Regions from separate parts of the Nonomuraea sp. NPDC048901 genome, predicted to be linked through region 2. Evidence: riboswitches for the same ligand, from Rfam matches in the RefSeq annotation. Region 2 holds a riboswitch; each other region holds the start of a gene.

Region 1 (4,549 bases), on a different contig from region 2:
GCTGCTGCGCAGGCTGGGCCGCGCGTAGATTACGAATCGGTTGTTAGGGTGAAAGCACACCCGCCACTTCTGTACCATTTCGCCCCAGATATATTCCCCTGGAGGCGACACTGTGAGGTTTGGCCGGGCGCCACTGGCCGCGGGACTCGCGATCGGGCTGCTGCTTTTCCCCACAAGCGAGGCACTGGCCGCGCCGAAGCCCACGATCAAACAGGCGAAAGCCAAGCTCAAGAAGCTGAACGATCAGGCCGACAAGGTCGTCGACCGCTACAACACGGCGACCGAGAAGTACAAGGCGGCCCAAGGCGAATACGGCAAGCTGAACGCCAGCTACAAACGCAAGCTTGAGACGGTCGCCACCCTGCGCGCCCAGGTCATCGACATGGCCGTCGACACCTACACGCGCGGCCCCGACGCCACTTCCTGGCCCACGATGATCGGTCAGCCGGATCCCACGGGCCTGCTGGGCGGCATGGCGCTCGCGGGGCAGCTGTCGGAGGAGAAGGTGGCGCGGCTGGCGGCCTTCGATCGCGAGAACCGCGGGCTCAAGGACGAACGCGACAAGGCCGAGGCGGCGCTGCAGGCGGCCGACAAGGAGCGCGACGGGGTCGAGAAGGAGCGCTCGGAGGTCCGCAAGCTGATCGCGAAGCAGAAGAAGCTGCTGGACAAGCTCGGCGCCTACAAGACCGGTGACCCCAACAGCACCGGCATCAAGTACACGGGCTCGGCCTCCGGCAACGCGGCGGCGGTGCTCAGGTTCGCTTACGCGCAGGTGGGCAAGCCGTACGTGTTCGGCGGCACGGGACCGAGCGGCTGGGACTGCTCGGGCCTCACGCAGGCGTCGTGGCGCGCTGGGGGCGTGTCGCTGCCCCGGACCACGTGGCAGCAGTGGGCCTGGGGGTCGTCCCGCAAGGTGGATCTGAAGGACCTGCAGCCCGGCGACCTGATCTTCAGCTCAGGGCTTGGACATGTCAGCATTTATGCGGGCAACGGGCAGATCGTGCACGCCCCCCAGACCGGCGACGTGGTCAAGGTCGTCACTCTGTCCTCCTATGGCGGCACCCTGGTGGGAGCTATCCGTCCGTAGGTTGTTCTGGGTGAAGAACCACTGATTTTCTGTACGGCAAGCACGGTGAGCCCCACCCGCCGTCCGTGGCTGGGCTCTGTCCAGGGACACGCTCCTCCGGTGGAGCGCGCTGGGCGCCGTGACGTGCGTCCTCTTGACCCGGTCCGTGGTTTCCGGTGGCCATGGACCGGATGGTCCGCCGATTAACGCTTGGCGGTCCACGTGGGCTTACCGGCTTGCTGGCCAACGGACCTTGGCCGGGTGGTCAATGGACCCCGGTTTGCTGGTCAACGACCCGGCCTAATGGTCAACGAACTCGGCCCGGTGGTCAGCGGGCTCCGACCGGCTGTTCAACGGGCTCTGGCCGCTTATTCAACTGCACCCGACCGGCTGTTCAACTGATCCCGATTTGCTGGTCGCCGGACCTCGGCGCGCAGGCCGATGCCGCTGGCCGGGTCGCTGAACGCTGCTGGAACGCCTTCAGCGGGTGACGACGATCACTGATCCCGGCCCGTCGGCGACCCTGGCGACGGCCACATCCGCGCAGTCGCGACACGATCACGCGCCCTCTGGGCGTGTTGCTAGCGGGACCAGTGTGACAAGAGTGACAAAAGGGACCTGACAGATCACTGTGTCGTCAAGTGTGAGAAGGGTCACATTTGAATAACATAACCCGGCGCTCCAGCTGGGGTTGGGGACTTTACTGACACCTCTGAGTGATCCTGACAACCCCATGACGGCTTTGCCAGCTCGTTACTCAAGGGCGTAGCTTCTGGCGTCGCGGCGAACAAGCCATGGCGTCGCGACTCTCCATCGGGTCCCCGATGTGGACAGAAAAGAAATCCGTTAGGTCGCCGCCCTTCTACATGTCATTACGTGGCGGTGGCCTGCCGAGTCCGTGCAGCCAGGAGGCACGGAGCCGGGGACCCAGCGATCCCGCTCCCGGGATCAGGGGTGAATCGGCGCGTATTGCGCCGTAGGGCGACTTCCAGGCCCGAATCCGTCAGCTAACCCGGTAGGCGTTCGTGGAAGTCCCAAGGAGAAATCCTGTCTACCTCCCCCAGTAACCCCCGTCTGTCCCGCATTGCCCTGAGTGGCGCAGCGCTCACGATGACCGTGACGGCCGGAGGTTTGGTCCTCCCTGCCCCGACGGCGCAGGCGGCGACAACGCGTGATGCGGCCGAAGTTTCCGGGACCAATACAGCGGCGAAAGCCGTCAGGTCCGTGAAGAAGGTCGCGCAACAAACAGCGGTCGCTCGGCAAAAGGTGAAGGCCCGTACGGCCGTCGCCGTGGCCAAGGACCAGATCGGTGACCCGTACAGTTACGGGGCCACAGGACCTGGTTCCTTCGACTGCTCCGGTCTCGTCCAGTACGCCTGGAAGAAGGCCGGCGTCAAGATCCCGCGCGTGACGAACAGCCAGTTCGCCCGCATCAAGAAGAAGGTCTCCTGGAAGAATCTGAAGCCAGGTGACCTGATGTTCTTCTATGGGCTCGGCCATGTGGGCATGTATGTCGGCAACGGCAAGATGGTCCATTCGCCGAGGACGGGTTCGACGGTGCGCGTCGAGAAGCTCAGCGGATGGCGCAAGGCGTCGTTCGTGGGCGCGGTGCGTCCCGGCCTGTAAGTCCGGCCTGATCCGGCCTGCAAGACCGTCACGAAGGTCCCGTCCCAGCTGGGACGGGACCTTCGCGTGTTCCGGGCCCTTCCGCGACGACGAGCCGACGCTTTGCGCGACGACGTGCCGGGCCTTTGCGCGACGACGTGCCGGGCCTTTGCGCGACGAGGAGCCGGGTCTCTCCGCGACGGCCGGTTCGCGGCGCGGGACGACTACGATCGGGGAACGTGTCCGTGCAGGTGAGCCGCCGAGTCTTGGGGGTGGGGGTGCTGCTCCTGGCCCTCGCCTCGGCCAGCGCCGCCCCGCACCGGTCTCCGGGGACGGATGGCCTCTCGGCAGCGGTTCGTGACCTGCCGTCCGGTGGGCCCGATCAGTCCGCGACCGGCCACAACCCGGCGGCCGGTGATCGTGAGCTTCCGGCGGAGGCGCGGGGACTCTGGGGGGACGGCTCCGAGGTCGTACGAGGTGTGCGTTCGGTTGTTGTCAGCCAGCATGCGGCGCCCGAGTCGCTTCGTGATCTGGCGCGCCGGGCCGATGCCGCCGGGTCGCGGGTCTCCGCCGTGCTCGGCCGCCCCGTACGGCCCGTGGTGCTCGTGCCCGGCTCGGCGGCCGAGGCTGCTCGGGTGGCCGGGGTGGGGAGTGTCGACGGGCTGGCGGCGGTGGCCGATGGCGGGAGAGTGGTCGTGGTGCCCGAGAACTTCGCCCGGCTGACCCCCACCGGGCGGGACATCGTGCTCACGCACGAGCTCACTCACGTCGCGGCCGGGACGAAGCGGTTGCCGGTGTGGCTCTATGAGGGGTTCGCCGACTACGTGGGCTACCGGGACGCGGGGTTGCCGGTCCGGGTGGCCGCCACCGAGTTGGCCGCCGAGGTGCGGGCCGGGCACTTGCCGGGCGAATTGCCAGGGCCTGCGGCATTCGCACCGTCCAGCCGGGAGCCTGCACGTCTGGCACGGGCGTACCAGGAGGCGTGGCTGGCGTGTCGCTTCATCGCCGAGCGGTTCGGTGAGGGGACTCTGGTGAGGCTCTACCGTGATGCCCAGACGGGTGGCATCGACCGGGGGCTCACCAGGCTCGGGCTCTCGGCAGGGACGCTGACGGCACGGTGGCGCGACTACGTGCGGGACCAGCTTGCGTAAGGGGAACGCGGATGGACGATCTGCAGGGCACCGACGACAGCATGCCGCCGCCTGACGACGACGCGGGCCCCGATCGGAACCCGGCACCACAGCCCGGCGAGGACGCCGCATCAAGCGACCCCGCCACGTCAGGCGGTAGCGCCGCGCCACACGACCGTGCCGCACCAAGGGACCGCGCCGTGCCAGACGACCGTGCCACAGCGAGTGACCGTGCCGCGCCAGACGACCGTGCCGCGCCGAGCGACCGTGCCGTGTCAGGTGGCTGGGTCGCGGACGGTGGGGACGTCGCGTTCGGCCGGGCCGGTGCCGGTTGGGCGCTGGTCGTGCTCGGTGTGGTGATCCTGGCCGTGGTGGCGTTCACGACGCCCTGGCGGGTGATGCCCTCGGGCACCCCCACGGTGACGCCGGATCCGGCGCGCGACTTCAGTGCCGCCGAGATCGCCAGGGCCGCCGCCTTCGATGCGGCCACGAGCCTGCCCGGTTACCTCTCCCTCGGGCTGACCGTGCTGTTCGCGGGGTTGCTCGTGCTCACGCCGTTCGGTGCCAAGGTGCTGAGTAAGCTGCGCGGGCCGTGGTGGGTGCGGGTCGTGCTGGGGGTGGTGGTGCTGACCGCGATCGTCGAGGCGATCAGGTGGCCCCTGGGCATCTGGTACGAGGTGCAGCTGCGCGACTACGGCCTGTCCACGCAGGACTGGGCCGGCTGGACCGGCGACCGGCTCAAGAGCCT
Region 2 (4,549 bases):
CGGCTGATCCCCACGCCCTGACCGTCCGATCCGCACCCTCTCATCCCTCTCATCCCTCACTGCCGATCAAGGAGAAATCATGCGCATCACCGTGTTCGGAGCGGCGGGCAGCGTCGGCGCTCGTGTGGTCGCCGAGGCGCTGTCCCGTGGCCACGAGGTCACCGCCGTCGTACGCGACCCGGCCCGCTTCCCGTCACTGCACCCCGGCGCCCATCCCCAGGTCGGCGACGCCGCTCATGTCGAGGACGTGACCAGGCTCGGCACCGGTCAGGACCTCGTGATCAGCGCGACCCGCCCGCCCACCGGCCGCGAGCACGATCTCGTCACGACCGCCAAGGCGCTGCTGGCGGGGCTCGCGGGGACCGGCGTCCGGCTGCTGCTCGTCGGCGGGGCGGCCGGGCTGACCGTTCCCGGGTCCGGCGGGCGTACCGTGCTCGACGACCCGCGCTTCATGTCCGACGCCTACCGCGACATCGCGCTGGCCTGCAACGCCCAGCTCGAAGCCTGCCGCGCGGAGACCGGCGTGGACTGGGCGTACCTGAGTCCGGCCGCGGTGCTGGCGCCGGGCGAGCGTACCGGCGTCTACCGGCTGGGCGCCGACGAGCTGCTCTTGGACGCCGAGGGGAACTCGGCGATCTCCATGGAGGACCTCGCGGTCGTACTGCTGGACGAGGCGGAACGGCCCGGGCACCACCGGGTCAGGTTCACCGCCGCGTACTGACGCCACCCGGCGGCGGCGTCAACGGTTCCCGACCAGCCGGGTGGTCTCGTCGTCGGCGGGGAAGTACGCCTCGACGGCAACCCCTTCGAGCGTGATGTCGAATGCCGCGCCGAACGTCGTGATCGTACTGAAGAAGCAGAGCTCGTCCCCCCGATGCGTGATCCGTACGGGCAGCGCGATGTCGGCGGGGTCGGGCAGCGGCGCCTCGCCATCGTCTCCATAGGCCAGCAGTTCCTCGTAGAGCGCGCTCAGCTCCGGATCCCCCGCACGGGCGACCTGCCTGGCGAGCCGGGGCAGCAGGAAGCCGCGGACCTGCGCCAGGTTCCGCACCCGCGGCGCGAACCCGTCCGGGTGCAGGCCAAGCCGCATCATGTTCACCGGCGGCTCCAGGAGGGCCGGGGCCACGTCGTCGAGGAAGACGTTCATGGCGTCGTTGGCCAGCAGCAGGTTCCACCGGTGGTCCAGGGCCATCGCCGGATACGGCTCGTGCCCGCGCAGGATCCGCTGGAGCGCCTCGTGCGCCTTGCCCAGATCGGGGTCGTCAAGCGGGCGCTCGGGGTAGATGGGCGCGTACCCGGCCGCGAGCAGCAGCCGGTTGCGCGCGCGCAGCGGCACCTCGAGCTGCTCGGACAGGCGCAGCACCATGGACCGGCTGGGGATCGTCCGCCCGGTCTCGACGAAGCTGACGTGGCGCGCGGACACGTCGGTCTGGAGGGCCAGGTCGAGCTGCGTGAGCCCGCGCCGGTGCCGCCAGTCCCGCAGCAACTCCCCTATCGGCTGATCCATGTTCATACCGGCCGGTTCTACCTGGCCCGCCGGGGTGGTGTCGATTACCTGTCATGTCATGCCCGCCTGGTTGACGCCCGATTTTAGGCAGTTTACAAGTCTTTGACCGTTTTGTTAGTGTTCGTCCCGCCTAATCCACTCACCTGCGTGGAGCCGGGGACCCAAGTTCCCTCTGGGGCGAATCGGCATCGCCGTAGGGCCACTTCCAGGCCCGAGCCCGTCAGCTAACCCGGTAGGCCGTATGGAAGGACACAGCAGTGGCTCCCCTCGCCATCTGCCTGGCGGCTGCCGTCGCCGGGCTCACTCTGGCCGCTCCGGCTCACGCCGAGCCCACCACCCCTACCGGCCCCACCACCCCTGCCAGCACTGAGAGCAAGCCCGTCCAGCAGACGAGCCAGACCACTCCGGCCTGGAAGGTCGCCCTCAAGTTCGCCATGAAGAAGCGCGGTATCCCGTACGTCTGGGGCGGGACCAGCGACAGCGGCTACGACTGCTCCGGGCTCATGCTCAGGGCGTACGAGCACGCCGGGATCGAGTTGCCGCGCACCACGACGGAGCAGTACTCCGCGTTCTCCAAGAAGATCTCCTGGGACCACCTCAAGCCAGGTGACCTGGTCTTCTTCCACGGGCTCGGGCACGTGGGGATGATCTCGAGACCCGGATACATGGTGCACGCGCCGCACACCGGAGACGTGGTCAAGGAGGAGAAGCTCTCCGACTGGCGCAGGGACTCGTTCGCGGGCGCCGTACGGCCGGACCCCAAGGGCGTGCGGCTCTCCATCGAGCAACGCAAGACCGCCATGCTCACCACCGGCCTGCGGCCAACGGCGGGGGCTCTGCGGATCAAGGTCCGGTAGCGCCCCGGCTCAGTGACGGAAGCCGTCACGGCGTGCGGAACCCCCGGAAGGTCACGGGCTTGCGGGTCTCGAAGCCGAGCCGCTCGTAGAGGGCGATCGCGCCGGTGTTCGCCTCGGCCACGTGGATGAAGGGCCGTTCGTCACGAGCCACGATCCGCGCGACGAGCGCACTGACCAGGCGGGCGGCATGGCCTCGCCCGCGTGCCTCGGGGGCGGTGCAGACGGCGCTGATCTCGGTCCACCCCGGCGGCCGCGGCGCGTGGCAGGTGATGTCGGCGGCGGGCAGAGTGCCGTCGCCGAAGTAGGTGTTCACCGCGTTCTCCACGCAGGCGTTCGGCAGGCGGCCGAAGATGCCCTGCATGCGCGCATCCTGGAGGGTGACCAGGCGGGAAACCGTAGTTGACCAATTTCCACTTAGTCAACCAGAGTTGCTCCTTCGCCTGAGCATCGGGGAAACTACATCCCAGGTAATCGACACCACCCCGCGGCCGCTGTCAGCGTTCTCCCATGACGAGCAGCAAAGAACTGATCATGGCCGGCTTCGCGGAGTTCGCCGCGGGCAACATCGAGGTGCTCCAGACGCTCCTGAGCGAGGACTTCATCGAGCACAGCCCGGGCAACCCGTCAGGCAGGCGCGCCTTCATCGACTTCATCAGGGACTCCCCGCTGGCCACCTCCCGGCTGGAGCTCAAGCGGGTCGTCGCGGAAGGCGATCTCGTGGTGATGCACTATCACCTGATCCCTCGGGAAGGGGGGCGCGGGCTGGCGGTCGCGGACTTCTGGCGGATCGAGGACGGCCTGATCGCCGAGCACTGGGACGTGGTCCAGCCGGTCCCCGAACCGGCGCAGGTCCCACACGGCATGTTCTGACACGGCTCCCCTAACCGGCGGGCCACCGGGGTCCTCAAGGAAGGGGCTCGGAGGCGCCCGGTGGCCAGATGCCGACGTCCAGGAGCTTGTGGGCATAGGAGTACGCCACGAGCTGGCTCCGGTTGCTGCAGGCGAATCGGTCGAGGAGCTTGCTGATCCGCTCCGCCACCGTATACCTGCTGAGTTTCAGCTCGCGGGCGATTCTTGTCGTCGTGTATCCCCTGGCCAGCAGGACGATCAGCCGCGTGTCGCGATCGTTGATCAGATCGTCGAAAACAAGATCCATAGCAAGTCCCGATTCGGATCGCCTTGGCCAGAGGCGCCTCTGGTGAAAGCACCTCTGTGTGCAAGCTAGAAGCGTCTGCTTAATCAGCGGTATGGCCGGACCATGCGACCGGTTAAGGATCGGCCCTGGCCAGCTGCCCTTGGAAAATCTCCTCGTAGAGATTCCTGAGTACGGGGCTGGGGTCGATGCCGAGCTCGGCCACGAGATGCCGGCGTACGGTCTCGAACTGCGAGAGCGCCTCCGGCGCACGGCCGCAACCGGCGAGAGCGGTCATCCTGGCCGCCACGAGCCGCTCGCGCGCGGGAAAGAAGGGCACCAGGTCGTCGAGCCGGTTCAGCACCTCGACGTGGCCGCCCCGCTCGATCGCGAGTTCCGCCCAGTCCTCGTTGACTGTGAGGTACAGGTCGGTGAATCTGCCGACCGCCTCATCGACCAAGGCGACACCCGAGAACTCCGCGAGCGGCTGACCGCCCCACAGGCGCAGGGCGTCATCGAGCACGGTCAACGCGGCATCGGCGTCGCCCCTGCGCCGCATGTCGCGGCCGGCGCCGGCTAACCGCCGGAACCTGAGGAGGTCGAGTTCGTCCGGCCCGGCGTCCAGCCGGTATCCCCAGCCCTGGTAGGAGATCCGATCCCCGAAGCTCCGCCGCAACGCCGAGACGTAGACCTGCAGGTTCTTGCGTGCCGTGGGAGGTGGTCGCTCTCCCCACAAGGAATCGATCAGCTGGTCGGTCGGAACCACCTGGTTCGGGCGGGAGAGCAGGATGGCGGCCAGCAGCCGCGCCTTTCTGGCGCTGACGTGCACGATCGTGCCGTCCACCCGCACCTCGAGCGCGCCGAGCACGCGCGCGTCCAAGCGCGCGGTCACGGCTTTGGCCCGCTTGATCCGGTCGGTGCCCAGCGCCAGGAATCCGGCCAGATCGATCGTCGCCGAACCCGCCCTGGCCACCTGACGGTGGAGCGTACGCACCGTGGACAGCGTGGCGATGGAGACGTCGTCGACACCGGCCTTCGCTTCGAACCACCGCC
Region 3 (4,549 bases), on a different contig from region 2:
CTGCACACAACGCCGGTGCAGACGAGACGCGGTCTCGGCAGTACAGGCCACCATCGGAACGCTGCGGCCTTGGGCCTGTAAAGGTATGCAAGCCAAATGGCCAGCGCAAGCGAAACCTTTGGAAGCCGACCCGAAGGCCCTGTGTGGCCTAGGGTTCAGCCATTAATCCTTTACCTTTACCACGGCGTGGTGCCGTGCCTGAGCGGTGGGCCGCTGTGTCGCTGTTCGGGTTGTGCATAATGTCGCAGTGACTATGAACCGTAGTAGCGTGCTGCCCCGAGCGGTGTACCTCGTGGCCGGACTCGTGGTTGCAACGCTGGTGGCGGGGATGTTAGCCCTCGTCGACTACGAGCGACCGGCGAAGCCGCCCCGGCGTCTTCGGGCTGGACGCGGGAAGCCGGGCAAAGCTCGCCGGCGCCTGAACCGCCTGTTGTGGCGGCCCTCGACCGTCTGCGGGAGCCACACCTGCTTGTGGTCGCGAATCGTCCGCTGCCTGAACAAATGATCGAGCGGGTTCGAGTACGCAAAGGCGTGAGCTCCATGGAGATCGTCGATGCGGCGGCGATACCGCTCGGCGGTAGGAGGGTGGGAACGGTGGGGGTGGAACCATCGACCTTCCGGGCCTACACGCCCAAGCCGACCGTGCGCGGCGGCGAAGAGCAAACTGGGCGCCCCGTATGTCTGGGGCGCCGAGGGACCTGACGCCTTCGACTGTTCCGGCCTGATCCAGTGGGCCTTTGGCAGGGCGGGCATTCGGCTGCCGCGGGAGACGCATCAGCAGTTCGCCAGTGGACCCCGGGTCCCGTTTTCCCAGATGCGATCGGGTGACCTGATCTTCAGGCGGCTGGACCCCACCAACCCGGGCTACATTTCCCATGCCGCGATCTACTGGGGCGACGGAAAGATGATCCAAGCCCCGCAGGCGGGGGACGTCGTCAAACTGGTGCCCGCCCACACGCGCAATCTCGCAGGCGTGGTGAGGGTGATTGAGTGATCACGCGTTGACCCGCTGCGGTGCTTGCCTTGCGTATAACAACGTGTAGCGCACGGTATTGGTCGGTCTGCGTTGGATAGATCTTTTATGCCAAAAATCTCATTTCGGTAACCAGCCACCCTTTCTACCTACTACAGTCCTTCGTACTTGCCGGTGACTTGCCTTCGCGGTGGAGGCGGCCGGCTGGTGCCGAGGCCCGCGCCGCGGGAACCGGGGAACCAGAGCCTGGAGCGATCCACGCATGGGGTGAATCCGCCACGGATGCGGCGGTAGGGCGTCATCTCCTGGCCCGAACCCGTCAGCTAACCCGGTAGGCCATAAGGAGAAAGGGTCAAACCCCGGACCTATGCCATCCATTGTGGACGGGCTGCTCGACGCTGCCCAGAAAAATCTCGGCTATCGCGAGAAAACCGACGGCTACAGCAAGTTCGGTAACTGGTACTACGCCAACGTGGACAACAGCGACCCCTACTTCAAGACCGCCCCATGGTGCGACATGTTCATTACCTGGGCCGCCAACCAGGCGGGCGTCGAGAAGTACGTGGGGGATTTCGCCTACACCGTCGACCACGCCAAGTGGTTCAAGGAGCAGGACGCCTGGAGTGACAAGCCGGAGCCCGGCGCCATCGTCTTTTACGACTGGAGCGGGTCACGCGATGTGGAGCGGATCGACCATGCGGGCATCGTCGAGAAGGTACAGGGAGACCAGATCTCCACGATCGAGGCCAACGTCGACAAGGTGTGGCTCAAGCGCAAGGACAGGGACCAGAGCAAGGTCGTCGGCTACGGCCTTCCCCGCAAGGTCAAGGAGAAGTTCGGGGAGGGTGAGACGTTCGTCCTGACGGGCGGCAACCCGCGGACGCCTCTGGTCCGGAAAGGGGTCGTGCAGGCGGCGGGGAAGGCGCAGGAGACCGATGTCGTCCTGCCGACGGCCTCCACGGAGAGCATCGCGGTGTCTGGGGTCGTGTTCGCGGGCGTGCTCTGCGTTGCCGTCGTGGTCAGGCAGGTGAGACGTCGAAGCTCTGCCAGAGGCAGGCAGCAGCGGTATGCCGGCCGTCACCGTTCGATCATGGCGTAGCGGTTCATGATCTGGCAGGGCGGAAGGCGACGGTGAAGTCCGGCCCGCCGTTCTTGGACCCATAGACCGTGCCGTCCTCGGTGGCGGCTACCAGTCGCTGCGGGTCGGGTGTCCGCCAGCGCAGCAACCTGCCGAAGCAACTGGGCTGCGCCATGTTGGAGGACGGCTTGGTGGAGGTCAACGAGTTCGGGCAGAGCTCGGTGAAGGGAGTCTTCGCGGCCGGCGACATGGCCAGGCGGGCGTCCATGCCGTTCCCCGGCTGGCCAGGTGATCATCGCCGCCGGTCAGGGCGTCACCGCGGCCGTCGTGATCGATCAGGAGTTGCTGTACGCCTGAGCTCAGAGCAGCGAGAGCGTGTGGCAATGATGCGCGATCAGCGCGCTCACCCCCGGAAACACCGCCAGAGCCGCCGGTCCTGCGAGGAACAAGGTGACGGCCACCGTGCCCACCAGCCGCTCGCGGCGGTGGAGCGGCGCGGCCGGATTGAGCATGCGGCGCACCCTGCTCAACGCGTTCTCGCCTGCAGCGCCCAGAGCGAACGCGGGCACCCGCCCGGTGGCCAGACCGACCAGAGCCGCGGCGAGGTGCAGGCGCGGATGCTGTCCCGCGGCCACATCGTCGGCCCGCAACTCCACCAGGCGGGCCACCTCCGCTTTGGCCGTTGCGAACAGCGGGAGAGCAGGAAATGCCTTGGCCAGGCCTTCAGCCAGGGCAAGGAGAAGATGGTGGCGTCCTCGGAGATGGGCTCGCTCGTGCGCCAGCACCGCGGCCACATGCTCGGGCGGCAGGGCGTGGAGCGCCGCCGTGGTGATCACGGCCTTGTTCGCCCTGCCGGGCAGGCAGTACGCGAGCGGCTTGTCGTACTCCAGGACCACCGCGTCCAACTCGCCGTCACGCCGGCCCAGCAGGCTCAGCATCTCCGAGTGCCGGGCACGCTCGCGCCGTGAGGTCAGCAGCACCCTGATCACGCAGAACACAGTCCGTGCGGTGATGAACCCGCTGACCAGGACGGCCAGCCGGAATCCGGCGGAGGCCACGTCGACGTCGGATCCGTGGCCGAGAAACTGCTTGCACACCTCGAACAGCCTGGCCAACCCGTGCCCGACCGCGTCGCCGGGGATCGCGGCACTCAGCGCGGCCATCACCGCCGAGAGGACCGCGGAGATGTCCGCGGCCAGCCACATGGAGATCGCCAATCGGGGGGCCCGCTCGGCCCAGGCGGCCTTGACGAGCAGTCGCGGCAACACCGTGGCGGCACCCACGGCGTAGACGACGAGGACCAGGGCGACCGTCATGATCGACGGGTGTGCGCCGGGAACACCTGAAGGGCGGATTCCAGCGCGGCAGCCTCCTCCGGGGTCAGCCGCTCAAGGAAGTGAACCAGCGTGGCCGCCTGGTTACCGCCGCTGGCCAGCGTCTCGCGCATCAGCTCGGCGGTGTAGGACTCCTTGGTGCCGACTGGCTTGTACACGTACGCCTTACCCACCGGCTCGCGCTTCAGCAGGCCCTTTTTGTAGAGCTTGTCCATCACGGTCATCACGGTGGTGTAGGCGATCTCGCGATCCTGTCGCAAATCCTTCAGCACGTCTCTCACCGCGGCGGGGCGGTGGTACGACCACATCCGGTCCATGATCACCGACTCCAGGTCGCCCAACGTCCGCATCTTCTTGTGGCCTCCTGCCGCGATTTGTTTTCATGCTACTTGGGATCGTTGATACGGGGCCACAGTGTGCAACCTTGTGGACAACGCACATAGCTCCACGTTGCCAGTACTTCCAGCGCCATTTCGACGTGCGGGGCTCGGCGGCGGCTTTATGGGCGGACTGCGCCGAGGAGGCGGTTGCGCCAGTAGTCGTCGAGCTCGACGACCTTGATCACGTCTCCGGTCTGCGGCGCGTGGACCATCTTCCCGTTGCCCGCGTACATGCCCATATGTCCCAGGCCCTTGCTGAACAGCAGGTCCCCAGGCTGGAGGGCGTCCAGCGAGACGCGACGACTGGCGCCCCAGGCCCACTGTGTGTACGTCGTGCGGGGAATGGCGACCCCGGCGGTACGCCAGGAGGCCTGGGTGAGGCTGGAGCAGTCGTAGGAGTTCGGCCCATTGGCGCCGTACCCATACGGCTTGCCCACTTGCGCGAACGCGAACTGCAGCGCGATGCGGGCGTTGCCCGAGGCCGGGCCGGTGTACTTGATTCCCGTGCTGTTGGGATTGCCCGACTTGAAGGCGCCGAGCTTGCGAAGGATCTTGGTCTGCTGGGCGATCAGCTTCTCGACCTCGGTCTTGTCGTCGTCCACCTTCTCGCGCGCCTTGTCGGCCTCGGCCAGGACATTCTTGGCCTCGTTGCGCCGGTCGCGCAGGTCCTTGATGCTGTCCTCGTACGCCCGTAGTTTGGCCGACCGCTCGGTGGCGATCTGGCCCAGTGCCGCCATGCTGCTCAGCGTCTCGCCCTGGCCGGCGTAGGTCTGCCAGTTCTCGA
Region 4 (4,549 bases), on a different contig from region 2:
CGGTGATCGTCGATCACGGCAGCGGCATGGCGCTGGGGGCGCTCGGCGGCTCCAAGGACCTGGATCTCCAGGTCGCCGCGGCGGGGAACACGGAGGTGGTCAAGGCCAAGCTGCGCACGATGGACTCGCTGGGGCTCAAGGACTCCATCGAGGACATCCTGATCACGCTCGGCGGCCAGTACCACATCATCCGGCCGATCACCGGCCGCGGCGGCAAGGGGCTCTTCCTCTATCTCGCCCTGGACCGGGCGCGGGCCAACCTGGCCCTGGCCCGGCACCAGCTCCGCGGGATCGAGGAGAAGCTGGAGGTCTGAGAGATCCGGTGGCTCGCGTCCGGGCGCGGCGGACACGAGCCACCGACCTCCACCGATCCCTGAACAGCCTGGTCCCTGAACAGCCTGATCCCTGACCGGCCTGATTCCTGGTGCGTCAGCTCGTGGTGAGCTTGGTGATGGCGCCGACGATGTCCGGCCAGAGCGGCCGGGGCAGGTCGTGGCCCATGCCGGGGAACGTCAGCAGCGTGGCGCCTGGAATCGCCGCCGCCGTGGCGTGGCCGGCGGCGACCGGGACGAGCCGGTCGGCCTCGCCGTGGATGACCAGGGCGGGGATCCCCAGCGTGCCGAGCTGCTCCGTGCGGTCGCCGGAGGCCATGATCGCGGCCAGCTGCCGGGTCGTGCCCGGCGGGTCGAAGCACCGGTCGTACGCCTGGCCGGACAGCCGGAGGATGCGTTCCCGGTCCATGTCGAAGCCGGGCGAGCCGATCACCGCCCAGGTCCTCAAGGACTGGGCGAGCACGGCGTCCCGATCAGTCGGGGGCGCGGCGAGCAGCACCGCGCTGGCCTCCGGCGTGGGCGGGGCCACGTCCGGGCCGGGCGTCGACATGATCGAGGTAAGGGTCAGGACCCGCTCGGGGTGCCGGATGGCGAGCGTCTGGGCGATCATGCCGCCCATCGAGGCGCCCACGACGTGGGCGGCGGGCCAGCCGAGGACGTCCATCAGCCCGGCCGCGTCGTCGGCCATGTCGTCCAGCAGATACGAAGAGGACGTCCCCAGTGTGGGAACGCCCTCGTCGTGCAGGTGTGTGGAGAGTCCGGAGTCACGGTTGTCGAATCTGACAACGTGATGGCCCTGCTCCGCCAGGAGCTCGCAGAGCTCGTCGTCCCAGTGGATGAGCTGGGCGCCGAGCCCCATGATGAGGAGCAGGGGACGTCCGCCGGGTGAGCCGAAGGTCTCGTACGCGATCTCGATGCCGTTCGCGGCTGCAAGCGTGGTCACGAGGTCAGAATGACATTCTGTTTCCCGCGACGCAAAGACCGCCGGCTCCGAAACCGACGACCATCAAGGCCGTCGGCTCCGGACCTGACGGCCGTCAGCAAAACCGTCTTCGGACCTGACGGTTGTCAGCGCCGGACGAGCTTGCGGATCCGGTCGCGGCCGACCGTCACGCCACCGCCGAACATCGCCAGCGCGACCGCCGCGGCGGCGCCACCGATGGCGTTCGATTCGACGACCTTCTTGTCAGCGACCTTCTCCTCAGCCTTGTCGGCCTTCTTGGCGGCCACCGGCACGGCCTTGGCGGGAGCGGGCTTGACCGCGGCGGGCTTGTCGCCCTCGGCCACGATCTTCGGGGGCTTGGCGGGGTTGCGGTCCACGACGGCGTACGCACCGGTCGAGAAGGGCTGCGGGTAGTTCTTCTTGCCCGGACCGCTACCCCACTTGGTGATGACGTAGTCGATCTTGATGTGGCCCGCGCCACCGTTGCCGTCCACGCCCAGCGTGCTGGAGTTGAAGCGGCCACCGGTCAGGGCGGCGAAAGTCTTGGCGTCGAGGTCGAGCATGACGCCGCTGGAGGACGGCACGCCCGGACCGCGGTCGCCGACGAAGAAGGGCATCTTCTTGCCCTTGTAGACGACGTAACCCTCGGTCATGAGCGGCCAGCTCGGGCTGGCGGCGAGCCCCTTCTGCATGGGCTTGCCGCTGGCCGGCAGCCCGGTGTCCCCGGCGCGGCCGGAGGAGTCGTCCCAGAAGTAGGACGCGGTGGTCTTGCCCTTGAGCAGGACCTTCTTGTCGTTGCCGGTGTCGGCGTGTGCGGCGGTGCCTGCGCTGATGGAGATCGCGCCTACGAGGGCGGCGGTGAGCATAGCAGAGCGAACAGACATGAAGCAGTGAAGTCCTTTATACGGGAAAAGGGGATCGCGCTCGTGAAAGGTGGGCGTAGCCGGGCAAGACGCCAAACGGTCGCTACGCGGAGCGTGGAAGAGCGGGGGGAAGGCGCCGGTCAGTCTGCGGACGACAACACGCGGGCTGGCGGCACGACGCGGGGGTTACGCATGCGGTAGGTGTCCTCTCCATCTCGCCTACCGGGTTAGCTGACGGGTTCGGACGTGGAGATGCCCTACCGACCGAGGTCGGATTCACCCCTAAGGAACGTTGGTTCCCCGGTTCCCGCGAGCGGGATTCGGCGCCTGCCGGTTGGTACTCCCCTGTTGAAGCCCCAAAGTCACCGGCTGGTAACTCCATGAACTATAGGTACCGAACCGGACAAAGGCAAACATAAGCCCATGAAACGGGCGAAGATCTACCTAGAGGGTCAAGAAAAAAGGGGGGTACGGCATGCCGTACCCCCAGAAAAGCTCAGGTCAACCGCCGCTCTTCCGCCTGAAAGAACGCTTGCTGGCGGCGGGCCCGTGAGCGCCGTGAATCTTGGAAGGGTCGTTGCCCCTGCCACCCGCGCTCGAGTCAGCATGCTGGTTACGCTTGCGCTCCAGCGCCTCGCGGAACTTGCGCTTCATCTCGTCCTCGGGAGTTTCGTCGACTTCCGGCTCCGGTGTTTCCGCCATGAGGACCTCCTGGTGTTGGGGACAAGGACAGCTTCGCATGACGGCGCTCAGGACGCGAAACTGGCCTCGACCTTGGGCTGTGGGGTTTCCCGGTCGATCCGCACACCGGGCATGGCGATCAGGGCGACCAGCGCCACGAGGGCGCCCGCGACCCCCAGCGAGGGGATGACCAGGGCCGCGGCCGAGGCGTGCGCGGCGGCCAGTCCGTGCAGCGGCGCCTCGGTGGCGATGACGGAGGTGTAGGCGGTGCCGGCCAGGGCCAGGGCGACCGAGCCGCCGATCTGGCGGAAGAACGTCAGGTTGGCCGAGGCCGTACCCATGTACTGGGGCGGCACCGAGTTCGACACGGCCACGGTCAGGCCGGAGAGCATCGGGCCCATGCCGAGGCCGATCAGCGCCATCCACCCGACGAGCACCCAGGGCGGCGTGTCCAGCGTCAGACCGGCGCACAACAGCGTGCCCACGACCAGCAGGAACGGCGCCGCCACCAGCCACGGCTTGTAGACGCGCGTCCGGCTGATCAGCGCGCCCACGACCATGCTGCCCACCACCATGGCCAGGGTCAGCGGGTAGATCCGCAGCCCCGACTCGGTGGCGCTGGCGCCGAGCGCCTCCTGGAAGTAGCGCGGCAGGAACACCACGCCGGCGAACATGCAGAAGGCGGTGAAGAAGGAGGTCACGTTGACCAGCGTGTACGTACGGTTCCGAAACAGGTGCAGGGGCATGATGGGCGCCTCGGCCCGCATCTCCACCACCACGAACACCACGAGCGACACCAGAGCCAGCGCGATCGGCCCGATCACCGGCACGCTGGTCCAGGTGTGGCCGTCGAGCCCCTTCTCGGTCAGGCCGATGAGCAGCGAGCTAATGCCAACTGTGAAGACCCCGATTCCCAGGTAGTCGGGCCGCCCGCCGCCATGTCCCGGCCGGCGCGGCAGGCGCAGCACGATGATCGCGATCAGCACCAGGCCGATCGGCACGTTCACATAAAAGGCCCAGCGCCAGCTCGCGTGGTCGGTGAAGAGCCCGCCCAGGAACGGCCCGGCGAGGTAGCTGAGCGCCATCACTCCGCCCATCGCGCCCTGCACCCGGGCTCCGCCCTTCTCCGGCGGGAACAGTTCGAGCACCAGGGCGATCGACAGCGGCAGCAGCGCGCCCGCGCCCAAGCCCTGCAACGCGCGGAACAGGATGAGCTGCGTCATGTCCTGCGCCACCCCGCATAGCGCCGACCCCAGGAGGAACACGGACATGCCGATCAGCAGCAGCGGCTTCCTGCCGTGCTGGTCCGACAGCCTTCCATAGAGGGGCACGGTCACGGTCGAGGTCAGCAGGTAGGCCGTGACGACCCAGGTGTAGAGATCGACGCCGCCCAGTTCCGTGATGATCCGCGGCAGGGCCGTACCGACGATCGTCTGGTCGAGCATTCCTAAGAACATGCCGCCGAGCACGGCGACCAGCAGGAGGCCATCGCCTCTGCGCTTCGTGTCAGTATTCACGTGTGGAGAGTGACATGTAAGGATTGACATGTCAACCCTTTGCTATGCTTGCCGACATGTCCCTACGGATCGCGCTGCTCGGGCTCCTCGACGCCAAGGGGCCGGCCAGCGGCTACGACCTGGCGAAATCCTTCGAGCGGTCGCTCAATCACGTCTGGCAGGCCGGGCACACGCAGATCTACCCGGAGCTGGTGAAGATGGCCGCCGACGGGC

Evidence for each region. A riboswitch is a leader RNA that binds a small molecule or an ion and turns the genes downstream of it on or off. The one in region 2 is predicted to bind cyclic di-AMP.
Region 1: it holds a riboswitch for cyclic di-AMP, as region 2 does, so the genes downstream of both, AB0C30_RS18405 (C40 family peptidase) here and AB0C30_RS06265 (C40 family peptidase) in region 2, are expected to answer to the same signal.
Region 3: it holds a riboswitch for cyclic di-AMP, as region 2 does, so the genes downstream of both, AB0C30_RS09905 (CHAP domain-containing protein) here and AB0C30_RS06265 (C40 family peptidase) in region 2, are expected to answer to the same signal.
Region 4: it holds a riboswitch for cyclic di-AMP, as region 2 does, so the genes downstream of both, AB0C30_RS46005 (hypothetical protein) here and AB0C30_RS06265 (C40 family peptidase) in region 2, are expected to answer to the same signal.

The regions. Positions count from the first base shown of each region.
Region 1 covers NZ_JBEZFW010000005.1:163,473-168,021, forward strand. Annotated here, with positions in the region: gene AB0C30_RS18395 (NYN domain-containing protein) at 1-28, shown strand, start outside; gene AB0C30_RS18400 (C40 family peptidase) at 113-1,087, shown strand; cyclic di-AMP (ydaO/yuaA leader) riboswitch at 1,945-2,103, shown strand; gene AB0C30_RS18405 (C40 family peptidase) at 2,177-2,692, shown strand; gene AB0C30_RS18410 (hypothetical protein) at 2,911-3,822, shown strand; gene AB0C30_RS18415 (M48 family metallopeptidase) at 3,834-4,549, shown strand, end outside.
Region 2 covers NZ_JBEZFW010000002.1:254,707-259,255, reverse strand. Annotated here, with positions in the region: gene AB0C30_RS06280 (EamA family transporter) at 1-21, shown strand, start outside; gene AB0C30_RS06275 (NAD(P)H-binding protein) at 80-721, shown strand; gene AB0C30_RS06270 (helix-turn-helix transcriptional regulator) at 740-1,513, opposite strand; cyclic di-AMP (ydaO/yuaA leader) riboswitch at 1,625-1,761, shown strand; gene AB0C30_RS06265 (C40 family peptidase) at 1,765-2,364, shown strand; gene AB0C30_RS06260 (GNAT family N-acetyltransferase) at 2,390-2,749, opposite strand; gene AB0C30_RS06255 (nuclear transport factor 2 family protein) at 2,872-3,234, shown strand; gene AB0C30_RS06250 (LuxR C-terminal-related transcriptional regulator) at 3,269-3,520, opposite strand; gene AB0C30_RS06245 (BTAD domain-containing putative transcriptional regulator) at 3,633-4,549, opposite strand, start outside.
Region 3 covers NZ_JBEZFW010000003.1:42,262-46,810, forward strand. Annotated here, with positions in the region: gene AB0C30_RS09900 (NlpC/P60 family protein) at 554-994, shown strand; cyclic di-AMP (ydaO/yuaA leader) riboswitch at 1,172-1,326, shown strand; gene AB0C30_RS09905 (CHAP domain-containing protein) at 1,341-2,072, shown strand; gene AB0C30_RS09910 (M56 family metallopeptidase) at 2,411-3,367, opposite strand; gene AB0C30_RS09915 (BlaI/MecI/CopY family transcriptional regulator) at 3,364-3,735, opposite strand; gene AB0C30_RS09920 (C40 family peptidase) at 3,885-4,549, opposite strand, start outside.
Region 4 covers NZ_JBEZFW010000019.1:146,468-151,016, forward strand. Annotated here, with positions in the region: gene AB0C30_RS45995 (hypothetical protein) at 1-314, shown strand, start outside; gene AB0C30_RS46000 (alpha/beta hydrolase) at 430-1,275, opposite strand; gene AB0C30_RS46005 (hypothetical protein) at 1,401-2,159, opposite strand; cyclic di-AMP (ydaO/yuaA leader) riboswitch at 2,340-2,474, opposite strand; gene AB0C30_RS46010 (DUF5302 domain-containing protein) at 2,640-2,840, opposite strand; gene AB0C30_RS46015 (MDR family MFS transporter) at 2,888-4,336, opposite strand; gene AB0C30_RS46020 (PadR family transcriptional regulator) at 4,393-4,549, shown strand, end outside.